DNA from 3 places in the Mesorhizobium sp. NPDC059025 genome. Region 3 is predicted to be linked to each of the others. Evidence: predicted binding sites of a transcription regulator. Region 3 holds the regulator's gene; each other region holds the start of a gene.

Region 1 (4,176 bases), on a different contig from region 3:
GGTTCTTCGCCCTCATCGGGCACAAGGCGCCGCGAGGTACCATCGGCCAATACTTCGAAACTTTGCTGGTTGTCCATGATGTTGCCCAGCATGATCTGGCCAAGGATCTGTTCATGCACAGTTGGATTGGTGATCGGCACCATGCATTCGACGCGGCGGTCGAGATTGCGCGGCATCAGGTCGGCCGACGAGATGTAGACGACAGCGTCATCGGACGGCAGTCCATGTCCGTTGCCGAAGCAGTAGATGCGGCTGTGCTCGAGGAAGCGGCCGATGATCGACTTCACGCGGATGTTCTCGGAAAGTCCCGGAACCTGTGGCCTCAGGCAGCAGATGCCGCGCACGACGAGATCGATTTCCACCCCGGCGCGGCTGGCGTCGTAGAGTGCGTCGATGATGGTCGGGTCGACCAGCGAGTTCATCTTCATCCAGATGCGCGCTGGCTTGCCATTGTGTGCGTGTTCGATCTCTTCCTTGATATGATCCAGGATGCGGCTGCGCAGCGTGTAGGGAGACAGCGCAAGACGCATCTCGCCGGTCGGCTCGGCGTAACCGGTGATGAAGTTGAAGATCTGCGCGACATCGCGGGCAATGCGTGCATCGGTCGTGAAGAAGGACAGATCGGTATAGATGCGCGCCGTGATCGGGTGATAGTTGCCGGTGCCGAGATGCACGTAGTTGCGCAGGCGGCCGTCTTCGCGCCGCACCACCAGTGACATCTTGGCGTGCGTCTTCAGTTCGAGGAAACCGAACACGACCTGCACGCCGGCACGCTCGAGATCGCGCGCCCAGCGGATATTGGCCTCCTCGTCGAAACGCGCCTTCAATTCGACCAGCGCGGTCACCGATTTACCCGCTTCGGCGGCATCCGCGAGCGCGCGCACGATCGGGCTGTCATTGGAGGTACGGTACAGCGTCTGCTTGATCGCGACGACCTCGGGGTCGGCTGCCGCCTGGCGCAGGAACTGCACGACGACGTCGAATGATTCATACGGGTGATGAACGACGATGTCCTTCTCGCGGATCGCCGCGAAACAGTCGCCACCATGTTCGCGGATACGCTCCGGAAAGCGCGGATTGTAGGGCACGAACTTCAGATCGTCGCGAGCGATGGAGACGATCTCGGATATCTGGCTGAGTGCCAGCGGTCCGGTCAGGACGCTGATCCGACTCGACGAGACGCCGAGTTCACCGGCGACGAACTCACGCAGTTCCTCGGGCATCAGGTTGTCGAACTCGATACGGATCACCGAACCGCGGCGGCGGCGCTTCAACGCCGTCTCGAACAGCCGCACGAGATCCTCGGACTCCTCCTCGACTTCGATATCGCTGTCGCGGATGATGCGGAACGTGCCGGAACCCGTGACCTCATAGCCCGGGAAAAGCTTGCCGATGTAAAGACCGACCACCGCCTCGAGTGGAATGAAGCGCACATGGCCCTTGCGATCCGGCAGGCGGATGTAGCGTTTCAGGGCCTGCGGCAAGCGCAGCAGCGCGCTCATCGTCTCGCCGTTCTTGCGATGCCGCAGCTGCAGGGCGATCGAAAAGCCGAGATTGGGAATGAATGGGAACGGGTGCGCCGGGTCGATCGACAGCGGCGTCAACACCGGGAAGACCTGCTCCTGGAAATGCTCTTCCAGCCAGATACGCTCGTCCTTGGTCAGCACGTCGCCGGCGACCGTCTCGATGCCTTCCTTGTTGAGCAGCGCCATCAGCGCCGAGAGGCTCTTCTGCTGATCCTCCTGCAGGCGCTCCACTTCACGCAGCAATTGCTCAAGCTGCTGCTCCGGCGTGCGCCCGTCCGGGCTTTTCAGCACGATGCCTTCGCGTACCTGCCCCGCAAGGCCGGCGACACGCACCATGAAGAATTCGTCCAGATTTGCGGCGGAGATCGACAGGAAGCGAACGCGCTCGAGCAGCGGGTGGTGCGCGTTGAGCGATTCCTCCAGCACACGGCGGTTGAATTGCAGCCAGGAGAACTCGCGATTGACGAAGCGATCAGGATTTCCGCCCTCGACGCTTGCCGTTTCGACATTGATGAAGTCGGCCTGGACCGGCTTGAGCTCGTTCATGTCCGCCTTTCTCTCCAGCGAGTCACACCGGTTAACCGGCTCAATTTATCCTGTGACAGGGTTTTGCGACAGTTTCATTTCATCGAACTTGCAAAGAACACAGATATGCTTCAAACGCATGTCGTATGCGCTGAAGGAGACGATGATGGCCGGCGGTTCCATTCCCCATTTCCAGAACGATGCGGGCCATCCGGCGATCGAGATCGGCGTGCGCGAATTCATGTGTGTTGGTGCCAACCCGCCTTTCGATCACCCGCACGTCTTCCTCGATCTTGGCAGCGACGACGAGAAGGTCTGCCCGTATTGCTCGACCCTTTATCGCTATTCGGCCAAGCTGAAAGCGACCGAAACGGTGCCGCCAGGCTGCCTCTACCTCGATCGCGCCGCCTGATCTTTCCGATCGTTCGATCATGACCATGGATGCGCGGTCTCGCCCAGTCGTGATCGCCGGTGGCGGCATTGCCGGACTGACGGCCGCGCTCGCCTTCGCGCAGCGTGGCTTCACAGTCGAGATCTACGAACAGGCACCTCGCCTCGAAACCATCGGCGCGGGTATCCAGCTTTCCCCGAACGCGACGCGAATCCTGGCAAGCCTCGGCGTGCTGGAGCGGCTATTGCCGATGGCAGTCAGGCCGGAGGCCGTTGTGCTCAAGGATGCGGCCAGCCTGAAAGAACGCGCGCGCGTTCCGCTTGGAGCCTTCGCCGAACAGCGCTGGCTGGCGCCTTATCTCACCGCCCATCGCGCCGACGTACAGGCGGCGCTGGTTGCGCAAGTGGCTGAAACAGCCGGCACTCGGCTGATCACCGGCGCGACGCTAAAGAATATCGGCACCTCCCCGGAAGGCGTTATCGGTACCTTCGAACAGGACGGAACACAGGTTCGGCCAATGGGCTCACTCCTGATCGGCGCGGATGGCGTCTGGTCGAAAGTCAGGGAGCTGCCGGGACTTGCCGGCAAAAGCCGTTTCACCGGCGAGCTCGCCTGGCGTACCACCATCGCCGCCGATAGCCCGGCCGGTAGGACTTTTGCCCTGGTGGGCGCGGCTGGCTGTGTCACCGCTTTCCTGCATTCCGGTTTTCATCTCATTGCCTATCCGGTCAGCGCAGGCACGGCCATCAACCTCGTCGCCTTTACCAGGGGCGAGCGTATCGCCGAGGGCTGGTCCGGCCACGCCGATCCGGCAATCCTGACTGGAGCGCTCAGGGGAGCTGCCCCTGCCTTGGCGAGGCTGATAGCGGAAGCGGGAACATGGCTGGCCTGGCCGCTGCATGCAGTCGACCCAAAACCGTCATGGACACTGCCGCGAGGCGTTGCCCTGATCGGCGATGCAGCACATGCCATGACACCGTTTGCGGCACAGGGCGCGGGCATGGCGATCGAGGACGCAGCCACGCTTGCTGCCTGCGTTGCCGGATCTTCGCACAGCATTGCCCAGGCACTGACAAGCTGGGAGCAGCAGCGCAAGCCGCGTGTGGCCAAGGTCGCGCGACGCGGCGCACTCAACCATCTCGCCTGGCATGCGGCAGGTCCGGTAGCGCTGGCGCGAAATCTTGTCCTGAAGTCGCGCTCCGGTGAACGCCTGGCCGCCGATCTTGACTGGCTCTATGGCTGGCAGCTCCCGAATGCCGCCCTCACGCATGGCGCCTGACGACGTTGGCGCTATTGTCTGTTGTAGAGCTGCATCGACAGGTTTAGCGACCAGGGCAGCGGGTTCCACCAGCCAGTCCGCAGACCAGCCACTCGCAGCGCCCTCGCCGTCCAGGTGTTGCAGCCGACAAGCGCGTTGAAGGCACCTTCGGCTTCGTAAAAGCCATCGCTGGCGCCGTAGCCGGCACCCGGAATGAATTTTGGCCGATCGGCCTGCCGCGAGAAGCTTGCGGCGATGAAATCGAGCAGCGCTGCGAACCGTTCTTCGCTGACATCATAGCCAACCACGGCGGGATGTGGTTCCGGGATGCGGCCGGCGACATCGACATGCATGACGGCCGCATCCACTGTCAGCGCCCTGAGCACCGGCAGAGGCTTCAGGTCAGACCAGGTCGGCGTCTCGAGATAGAAGGCCCGGCCACCCCAGCCAAAGATGAGATACCGCACGCCTTCCCC
Region 2 (4,176 bases), on a different contig from region 3:
TCATCGGCCCTGCAAATAAGGCCCCAGCGTGACGAGCGCGACTGCAACGATAGCCAACGCGATACCGACGCCCTGAATCGCCGTCAGCCGCTCGCCGAAGAAAGCCAGAGCCACCGCATTTACGGCCACCAGTTGGATGACCGCCGACAGGCTGAGCGAAATCGACATGCCGAAGTCGCGGATGAGCTTCAGCATGATCAGATTGCCAAGTGTATAGAGTGCCAGGGTGATGGCGATCTTGCCGAAGCTCGGTGCCAGCGCCCAATGTTTGGCTGCCGTGGCGGCAAGCAGGAAAATCACGGTGGAGACACCGAGTTGCGCCATGCCGAATACGTTCACAGATTGTCTCCACCCAGCCCGATTGCCCGCCAGGCAAGCTTGTTTCCCAACAGCAGGCTTGGGTCAAGTGTCGGGAATGGCGGACTAGCGCAGCTGAACCGTCTTCGGAAACTCGATCACCTGGCCTTTCGGCTTGGTGTGCTGGGCGGTGACGATGGCTTCGATCAGGATATCCAGCGCTTCGCAGGCCTTGGTACTGGTCTGGTCGTTGCCGCGCAGGTAGTGGGTTGCCCGCTCAAGATGCAGGCGCGCGGCGGCAAAATCACTGTTCATCGATGCTCCGTTCATTTCCCGCCGCAAGTGAAAGCATGGAGCGATTCGGTTGCGGGAACGGAAATTCCGCAGCCGGCATTTGATTCAAAACTGCTGCATTTTCACGGCCTCCGGCCCTTGCCGATGAAAGCGCGAACGCGGCAAGATGGCACGATGTCATGGAAGCTCGATGAGATGGTGTCGACCTCCGCGGGGCGCGTCGCCGCCGGCACGGCAGGCATCGGTCCGGATCTCGTGCTGGCGCATGGCTGGCCGTGGTCCTCCTTTTCATGGCACCGGATCATTCCGTCCCTGGCAAGGCATTACCGGGTCTACTGGTATGACATGCCCGGCTATGGACGATCGCAAAAGGATGCGGCACAGCGCACGTCGCTCGACATCCAGGGGCAGGTGTTCGCCGAGATGCTGTCGCATTGGCGTCTCGAACGCCCTGTCGTCGTCGCCCATGATTTTGGCGGAGCGACCACGCTGCGCGCTCATCTCCTGCATGGCTGCGAGTTCACACGCTATGTGCTGATGAATGTCGTCGCCATGCGGCCCTGGGGATCCGAGTTCTTCGACCATGTCGGCCGTCACGTGGATGCATTTCTCGGCCTGCCGCCGCACATTCACCGCGCGGTCGTGGAAGCCTACATCAAGGGTGCGATCGTCAACGGCATCGAAGCCGCGGATTTTGAGAGACTGGTCGAGCCGTGGCTGGGCGACGAGGGACGGCAGAGCTTCTATCGGCAGTTCGCGCAGGCCGACGAGCGCTACACCGCCGAGGTCGAGCCGCTGTTCGGTGGAATTCGCTGTCCCGTCGCGATCCTCTGGGGAGAGGACGATCCCTGGATCCCGGTGGAGCGCGGCAGGGCGCTGCATCGCCTCATCCCGCAGGCGTCGTTCGAAACGCTGCCGGGTGTCGGTCACCTGCCGCAACTGGAAGCTCCAGATCGGGTTCTTGCCCGGTTGTATGCATTTCTGTCGGGCAGGAACTGAGACGCGAAAGGGTCTCGGCCGGACCAAGCCTGTCTTCCGCAGGCAGTCCGCTTTGGACCCGACGAAACAGTGGACGCGCCCTGCGTCATGAAACTGTTAAGCCGGCCCGCTACGCAGGTTCCAGACACGCAACCCAGCCAACGCCAAAAGCCAGAGGTCAGTCATGTCGGACCAGGAAGACATCCGCTTCCGCACCAGCCTGCTCGAAGAGAATGAAGGTCCGGCGATCAACCCGACCGACAACCGCACCATGGGCGAGATCATCGCCGCGCGTTTTTCGCGGCGTGGCTTCCTCGAGGGCTCGCTCGCGGTTTCCGCCATTGCTGTCACCGTAAGCCCCCTTGCCTTGATGAGCGCCGACGAGGCGCGTGCGGCCGAGGGCGCTTCAGCCTTCACCTTCGACGAAGTCGAGGCAGGCATTGACGACAAGCACCATGTCGCAGCCGGTTACGATGCCGACGTGCTCCTGCGTTGGGGCGATCCGCTGTTCGCCGACGCGCCGGAGTTCGATCCAGCCAGGCAGACTGCCGCGGCACAGGCCAGGCAGTTCGGCTACAACAACGATTTCGTCGGCTACATCCCGCTGGAAGGTTCGCCCGAGCATGGGCTTCTGGTGGTCAACCACGAATACACCAACCCGCATCTGATGTTTCCCGGCATCGTCAAAGTCGTGGAGAAGGACGGCAAGAAGGCACTGGAACAGGCACCGCTCACCAGGGATCAGGTCGATATCGAGATGGCGGCCCATGGCGGCACCATCGTCGAGATCCGCAAGGAAGGCGACAAATGGCAGGTGGTGCGCGACGGCAAGCTGAACCGCCGTGTCACCGTCAACACCGAAATGGCGCTCTCCGGACCCGTCGCCGGCCATGATCGTGTCAAGACCAATGCCGATCCATCCGGAGCCAAGGTATTCGGTACCGTGAACAACTGCGCCGGCGGCGTGACGCCCTGGGGCACCTATGTGATGGCCGAGGAGAACATTCACGGCTACTTCTCCGGCGTCCTCCCGGAGGGCCACAAGGAAGCTGAGAACTACAAACGCCTCGGCATTCCCGAAGGTTCCTATGAGTGGGGCGCCCATTACGACCGTTTCGACCTTGCCAAGGAGCCCAATGAAGCGAACCGCTTCGGCTGGATCGTGGAAGTCGATGTTACCGATCCGAACTCGACGCCGAAGAAACGCACCGCGCTGGGCCGTTTCAAGCATGAGGGCGCGGAATCGATCGTGGCCAGGGATGGCCGTGTCGTCTTCTATCTCGGCGACGACGAGCGCTTCGACTATGTCTACAAATTCGTCACGGCGGGCAAGTTTGACCCGGCCAATCCCTTGGCCAACAAGGATCTGCTCGACGACGGCACGCTTCACGTTGCGAAATTCGCGGAGGACGGCGGTGTCGAGTGGCTGCCCATCGTTTTCGGCCAGGGGCCGCTGACTGCCGAAAACGGCTTCGCCAGCCAGGCCGACGTGCTGATCGAGACGCGTCGCGCCGCCGATCTGCTCGGCGCCACCAAAATGGATCGTCCCGAGGACATCCAGCCCAATGGCGTCAACGGCAAGGTCTACGTGATGCTGACCAACAACACCAAGCGCAAGGACGACCAGGTCGACGCCGCCAATCCGCGCGCCAAGAACGCCTTTGGCCATATGATCGAGATCGCCGAGGATGGTGGCGACTTCGCCGCCACCAGGGGCAAATGGGAGGTCCTGCTGAAATGCGGCGACCCATCGGTGGCCGATATTGGCGCATCCTTCTCCACCGCGACCACGGCCAATGGCTGGTTCGGCATGCCGGACAATTGCGCGGTCGACTCCGCAGGCCGGCTCTGGGTGGCCACTGACGGCAACAACGCCAAAGAAACCGGACGCACTGACGGCTTGTGGGCCGTCGACACCGAGGGCGCCGCGCGCGCCACGTCCAAGCTGTTTTTCCGTGTGCCGGTGGGGGCGGAGATGTGTGGGCCGCAGTTCGCTCCTGACGACAAGACCGCCTTCGTCGCCGTGCAGCATCCGGGTGACGGCGGTACCGACTGGGAGCCGTTCGGTCGTCCGTCCTACTACGAGGACCTCTCCACCCGTTGGCCGGATTTCAAGCCCGACATGCCGGTGCGGCCTTCCGTCGTTGCCATCACCAAGCAGGATGGCGGCAAGATCGGGGTTTAGAGACCCGTCCCAGTGGTTTCGCAGCTGCGCCGAGGGCTATCGGCGCCCTGCGATCCTGGCGGCGATCGCCTTGGCTTCCTGGCCCGCGGCGTAGAAATGACCGACGATGCTGGGCTGCATGGAAATGAACCACAGGCCGGGCTGGCTGCCCGGCTCGGCTCCGTTGGCCTTCGGCTTGCCCTTGTCATCCACCACGCCGAGACCGCTCAGCATCGTTTCCAGTCCGGTGCGGTAGCCGGTTGCGGCGATGACGACATCGGCCTTGATCCTTGTTCCGTCGGCCAGCACGACCTGTTCGGGCTCGAAGCCTGCAACAGAGGTCACAACCTTGATGCGTCCGGCCTTGATGGCGGCGATCGCGCCGTCGTCGGCGGATATCGCGACGTGGTCTTCCTTCAACCGGCTGATGCCGCCCTTTTCCA
Region 3 (4,176 bases):
GCTGCCGTGCGTCGCTCCGGTGAGCCGTCCCGCACGGAAATCACCGCCATCACCGGCCTCAGCCATTCGACCATTTCAGCGATTTCGTCTGATCTCATCGCGGAGGGCATTCTGCGCGAGGGCCGCAGTGAACCGACGGCATCGAAGCGGGGGCGTCCGCAAGTGGGCCTGCAGCTCGATCCCGGCGCAGCGGCTGTGCTGACGGTCGTTCTGTCGCTCAACCTTTTGACGGCCGCAGCCATCGACTATTCGGGCAAGGTCCTGACGGAAGAAACACGCCGTCTGGACACACTGTCTCTGCCCCGGGAAGCGCTGGTCGATGAATGCGTCGAGATGGTCCGGCGACAGCTCCACGACCGGAGCCTGGCAAGACATCGGGTCCTGCGCATAGCTTTCGCAGTTCAGGGCACGGCAGATTCGCATGCGCGCACCATGCTGTGGACGCCAATCACCCCGCATGGCGATATCCCCTTTGCCGATATCCTGGAAAACGCTTTTGGCATTCCCGTCATCGTCGAGAACGACTGCAACATGATGGCGGTCGCGCTGCGTTGGCGCGGCACGGACCGCTATCGTGACGACTTCATTGCCGTTCTGCTTTCGCACGGCATCGGCATGGGCATCGTGCTCAATGGCGAATTGTTCATCGGCACCCAGTCGTCCGGCGGCGAATTCGGACACATGATCCACCGGCCGAATGGCGCGCGATGCCGCTGTGGCCGCCATGGCTGCGTCGAGGCTTATGCCGGCAACTATGCAATCTGGCGCAGTGCCCACGGGCTCGATGAAAACACCGAACCGGCCGCTGACATTCCCGACGACGAAATGCAGAGGCTGGCTGAAAAAGCACGCGCAGGCGTCGGCCCCGAACGCGAGGCCTATGAACGCGCAGGCACAGCCCTCGGCTACAGCCTCGGTTCACTTTTCGCCGTCATCGACCCTGCCCCGGTAACCTTTGTCGGCATCGGTGCAACGGCCTTCGATCTGATCGAGCCGGCATTGCGGCGGGCAATTGCCCAGACCGCCGGCGGACAACATTCGAATTCAATTGTCTTTGATACGGAACCCAAGGAGCAGATGCTGATCCGCGAAGGCTGCGCCATGCGCGCGCTGACCTTCATCGATCAGGAGATCTTCGCGCTTGGCGGTCCGATGGCTCCCATCCCTCAGCTTCTGGAGGTCTGAGCCGGCGATCAGGGCGCAATAGCGATGAACCGGCCTTGTCCCTGATCAATCCTCGCGGATGGCGTAGCCCGAGCCGCGTATCGTGCGGATGACGTCCGGCATGCGGCCATTGTTGACCGCCTTGCGCAGGCGCCCGACATGCACATCGACTGTACGCTCATCGATATAGATCGTCTCGCCCCAGACATTGTCGAGCAGCTGGCTGCGCGAGAAGACCCGCCCGGGATGCCGCATCATGAATTCCAGCAGCCGGAACTCCGTCGGCCCGAGCCGGATCTCGCTCTTCTTGCGGTAGACCCGGTGCGACTCGCGGTCGAGTACGATGTCGCCGACCTTGAGCACGGAAGACAGCACCTCGGGTTTCGCGCGGCGCAACAGTGCCTTCACGCGTGCCATGAACTCAGGCATCGAGAATGGCTTGACCAGATAATCATCGGCGCCGGTGGACAGACCGCGCACACGGTCGCTTTCCTCGCCGCGTGCCGTCAGCATGATCACCGGCAGGCGCTCGGTCTCCGGTCGCATCCGAAGCCGCCGGCACAATTCGATGCCGGATACTGCCGGCACCATCCAGTCGAGCACCAGGAGATCCGGCACATTTTCCTGAAGCCGGATTTCGGCTTCGTCGCCCCTGGCTACTACCTCGACCTGGTAGCCCTCGGATTCCAGATTGTAGCGGAGGAGGACGCCCAACGGCTCCTCGTCTTCCACCACCATGACACGCGGCGCGATCATCTTGCCGTCCGTCCCGTGGTCAGGCCGCCGGAACGGCAGCAGCCGTCTCGTCGAGCTTTGGCCGGTTGGGCGGCAACTGCTCGCCCGTCAGCACGTAGAAGGCGTTCTCGGCGATGTTGGTGACATGGTCACCGATGCGCTCGAGATTCTTGGCGCAGAACAACAGGTGCGTGCAGGCCGTGATGTTGCGTGGATCTTCCATCATGTAGGTGAGAAGCTCGCGGAAGACGGACGTGTATTTCACATCGATCCGCTCGTCGTCAGCCCTCAGTTGGGCGAGCCCCTCTGCGTCCCTCGCCGCATATTTCTCGACGACACCGTCGACCTGGTCGAGCACCAGATGGGCCATCGCGTCGATCGAATGCGAAAGGTCGCGCGGCGTGGCGCCCTGTCCGACCGCGCCGACTCGCTTGGCGATGTTCTTGGCCAGGTCACCGATGCGTTCCAGATCTCCGGCCATGCGGATGGCGCCGACCACGGCGCGCAGGTCCTGCGCCATCGGCTGGCGCTTGGCAATCAGCGTGATTGCCTTGGTGTCCAGCTCGCGCTGGCGCGCATCCATGATCGCATCGTCCGACACGACCCGTTGGGCAAGTCCATTGTCTGACTTCAGCAGCGCCTTGGTGGAGCTTTCGACCATCGAGCTCGCCAGTTCACCCATGTCGCTGATGAGCCTGCTGATTTGTCCGAGCTCTTCGTCGAACGATGCGACGGTATGTTCGCCCATATCTATGTCCTCTTTTTCCTCGGCAGCAATCGCTCACTCAGCCGAAACGGCCGGTGATGTAGTCCTGCGTGCGCTTGTCGTCGGGGTTGGTGAACATCTTGTCGGTAGCACCTTCCTCGACCAGGTAGCCGAGATGGAACATCGCCGTGCGCTGCGAGACGCGGGCGGCCTGCTGCATCGAATGGGTGACGATGACGATCGTGTAGTTCTGGCGCAGTTCGTCGATCAGTTCCTCGACCTTGGCGGTCGCAATCGGATCAAGCGCCGAGCACGGTTCGTCCATCAGAATGACTTCAGGCGACACCGCGATGGCGCGCGCGATGCACAGACGCTGCTGCTGGCCGCCGGAAAGGCCGGTGCCGGGCTCGTTGAGGCGATCCTTCACTTCGTTCCAGATTGCAGCCTTCTGCAGGCTGGATTCGACGATACGGTCCATCTCCGCCTTGTTCTTGGCAAGGCCATGGATGCGCGGTCCGTAGGCGACGTTCTCGTAGATCGATTTGGGGAACGGATTGGGTTTCTGGAACACCATGCCGACGCGGGCACGCAGTTCCACGACGTCGATCTTCGGATCGTAGATGTCTTCGCTATCGAGGGTGATCTTGCCACCGACCTTGGCCGCATCGATCGTGTCGTTCATGCGGTTGAGGCAGCGCAGGAAGGTCGACTTGCCGCAGCCCGAAGGGCCGATCAGCGCCGTCACCTGATTCTGGCGAATGTCGAGATTGACGTCGAAGAGTGCCTGTTTCTCACCGTAGTGCACGGTCACCTTGTCGCCGCGCATCTTGATGATTTCGTTCGTCTGGGCGCTCATCTGGCTGCTCACTGCCTGTTCGAGGGTCTTTTCCGTCATGATATTCATATCAGGCTCCCTTTCTACCAGCGCCGTTCGAAGCGGCGCCTGAGCACGATCGCTGTGATGTTCATGGCCATCAGGAAGACCAGAAGGATGATGATTGCGCCGGACATGCGTTCCACGAACGCGCGTTCAGCTTCGTTGGCCCACATATAGATCTGCACCGGCAGCGCCGTCGCGGGATCAAATGGGGTTGCGGGATAGTTTGCGACAAATGCCACCATGCCAATCAGCAGCAGCGGCGCCGTTTCACCGAGTGCGCGCGCCAGGCCGATGATCGTGCCGGTCAGGATGCCGGGGGCAGCCAAGGGCAGGATGTGCTGGAACACCATCTGCATCTTCGAAGCGCCGAGACCGAGCGCGGCCGAGCGGATCGAAGGCGGCACGGCCGCGAGTGCGGCACGCGTTGCGATGATGATCGTCGGCAGCGTCATCAGCGTCAGCACCAGGCCGCCGACGAAAGCGGCCGAGCGCGGCATGCCGAGGAAGTTGACGAATACGGCGAGGCCGAGCAGACCGAACACGATCGAGGGCACGGCTGCCAGATTGTTGATGTTCACCTCGATCAGGTCGGTGAACCGGCTCTTCTTGGCGAACTCCTCGAGATAGATCGAGGCGGCGACGCCGATCGGCAATGCAAGCAGAAGCACGATTACCATCATGTAGAATGAAC

The links. The regulator PhoB, encoded in region 3, activates phosphate uptake and scavenging genes when phosphate is short. The targets are predictions, from matches to a motif close to TGTCATNNANCTGTCAT.
Region 1: ACFWYE_RS02325 (RNA degradosome polyphosphate kinase) is a predicted target of PhoB. The motif match lies at 2,138-2,154, and genes of this name have one in related genera.
Region 2: ACFWYE_RS16970 (PhoX family protein) is a predicted target of PhoB. The motif match lies at 1,674-1,690, and genes of this name have one in related genera.

The regions. Positions count from the first base shown of each region.
Region 1 covers NZ_JBHYIM010000001.1:492,832-497,007, reverse strand. The annotation lists gene ACFWYE_RS02325 (RNA degradosome polyphosphate kinase) at 1-2,072, opposite strand, end outside; gene ACFWYE_RS02320 (zinc-finger domain-containing protein) at 2,218-2,463, shown strand; gene ACFWYE_RS02315 (FAD-dependent monooxygenase) at 2,489-3,721, shown strand; gene ACFWYE_RS02310 (TIGR02117 family protein) at 3,733-4,176, opposite strand, start outside.
Region 2 covers NZ_JBHYIM010000006.1:291,414-295,589, reverse strand. The annotation lists gene ACFWYE_RS16985 (hypothetical protein) at 1-324, opposite strand; gene ACFWYE_RS16980 (hypothetical protein) at 424-612, opposite strand; gene ACFWYE_RS16975 (alpha/beta fold hydrolase) at 766-1,590, shown strand; gene ACFWYE_RS16970 (PhoX family protein) at 1,754-3,754, shown strand; gene ACFWYE_RS16965 (flavin-containing monooxygenase) at 3,791-4,176, opposite strand, start outside.
Region 3 covers NZ_JBHYIM010000007.1:73,542-77,717, forward strand. The annotation lists gene ACFWYE_RS17970 (ROK family protein) at 1-1,185, shown strand, start outside; gene phoB (phosphate regulon transcriptional regulator PhoB) at 1,231-1,920, opposite strand; gene phoU (phosphate signaling complex protein PhoU) at 1,940-2,647, opposite strand; gene pstB (phosphate ABC transporter ATP-binding protein PstB) at 2,685-3,509, opposite strand; gene pstA (phosphate ABC transporter permease PstA) at 3,524-4,176, opposite strand, start outside.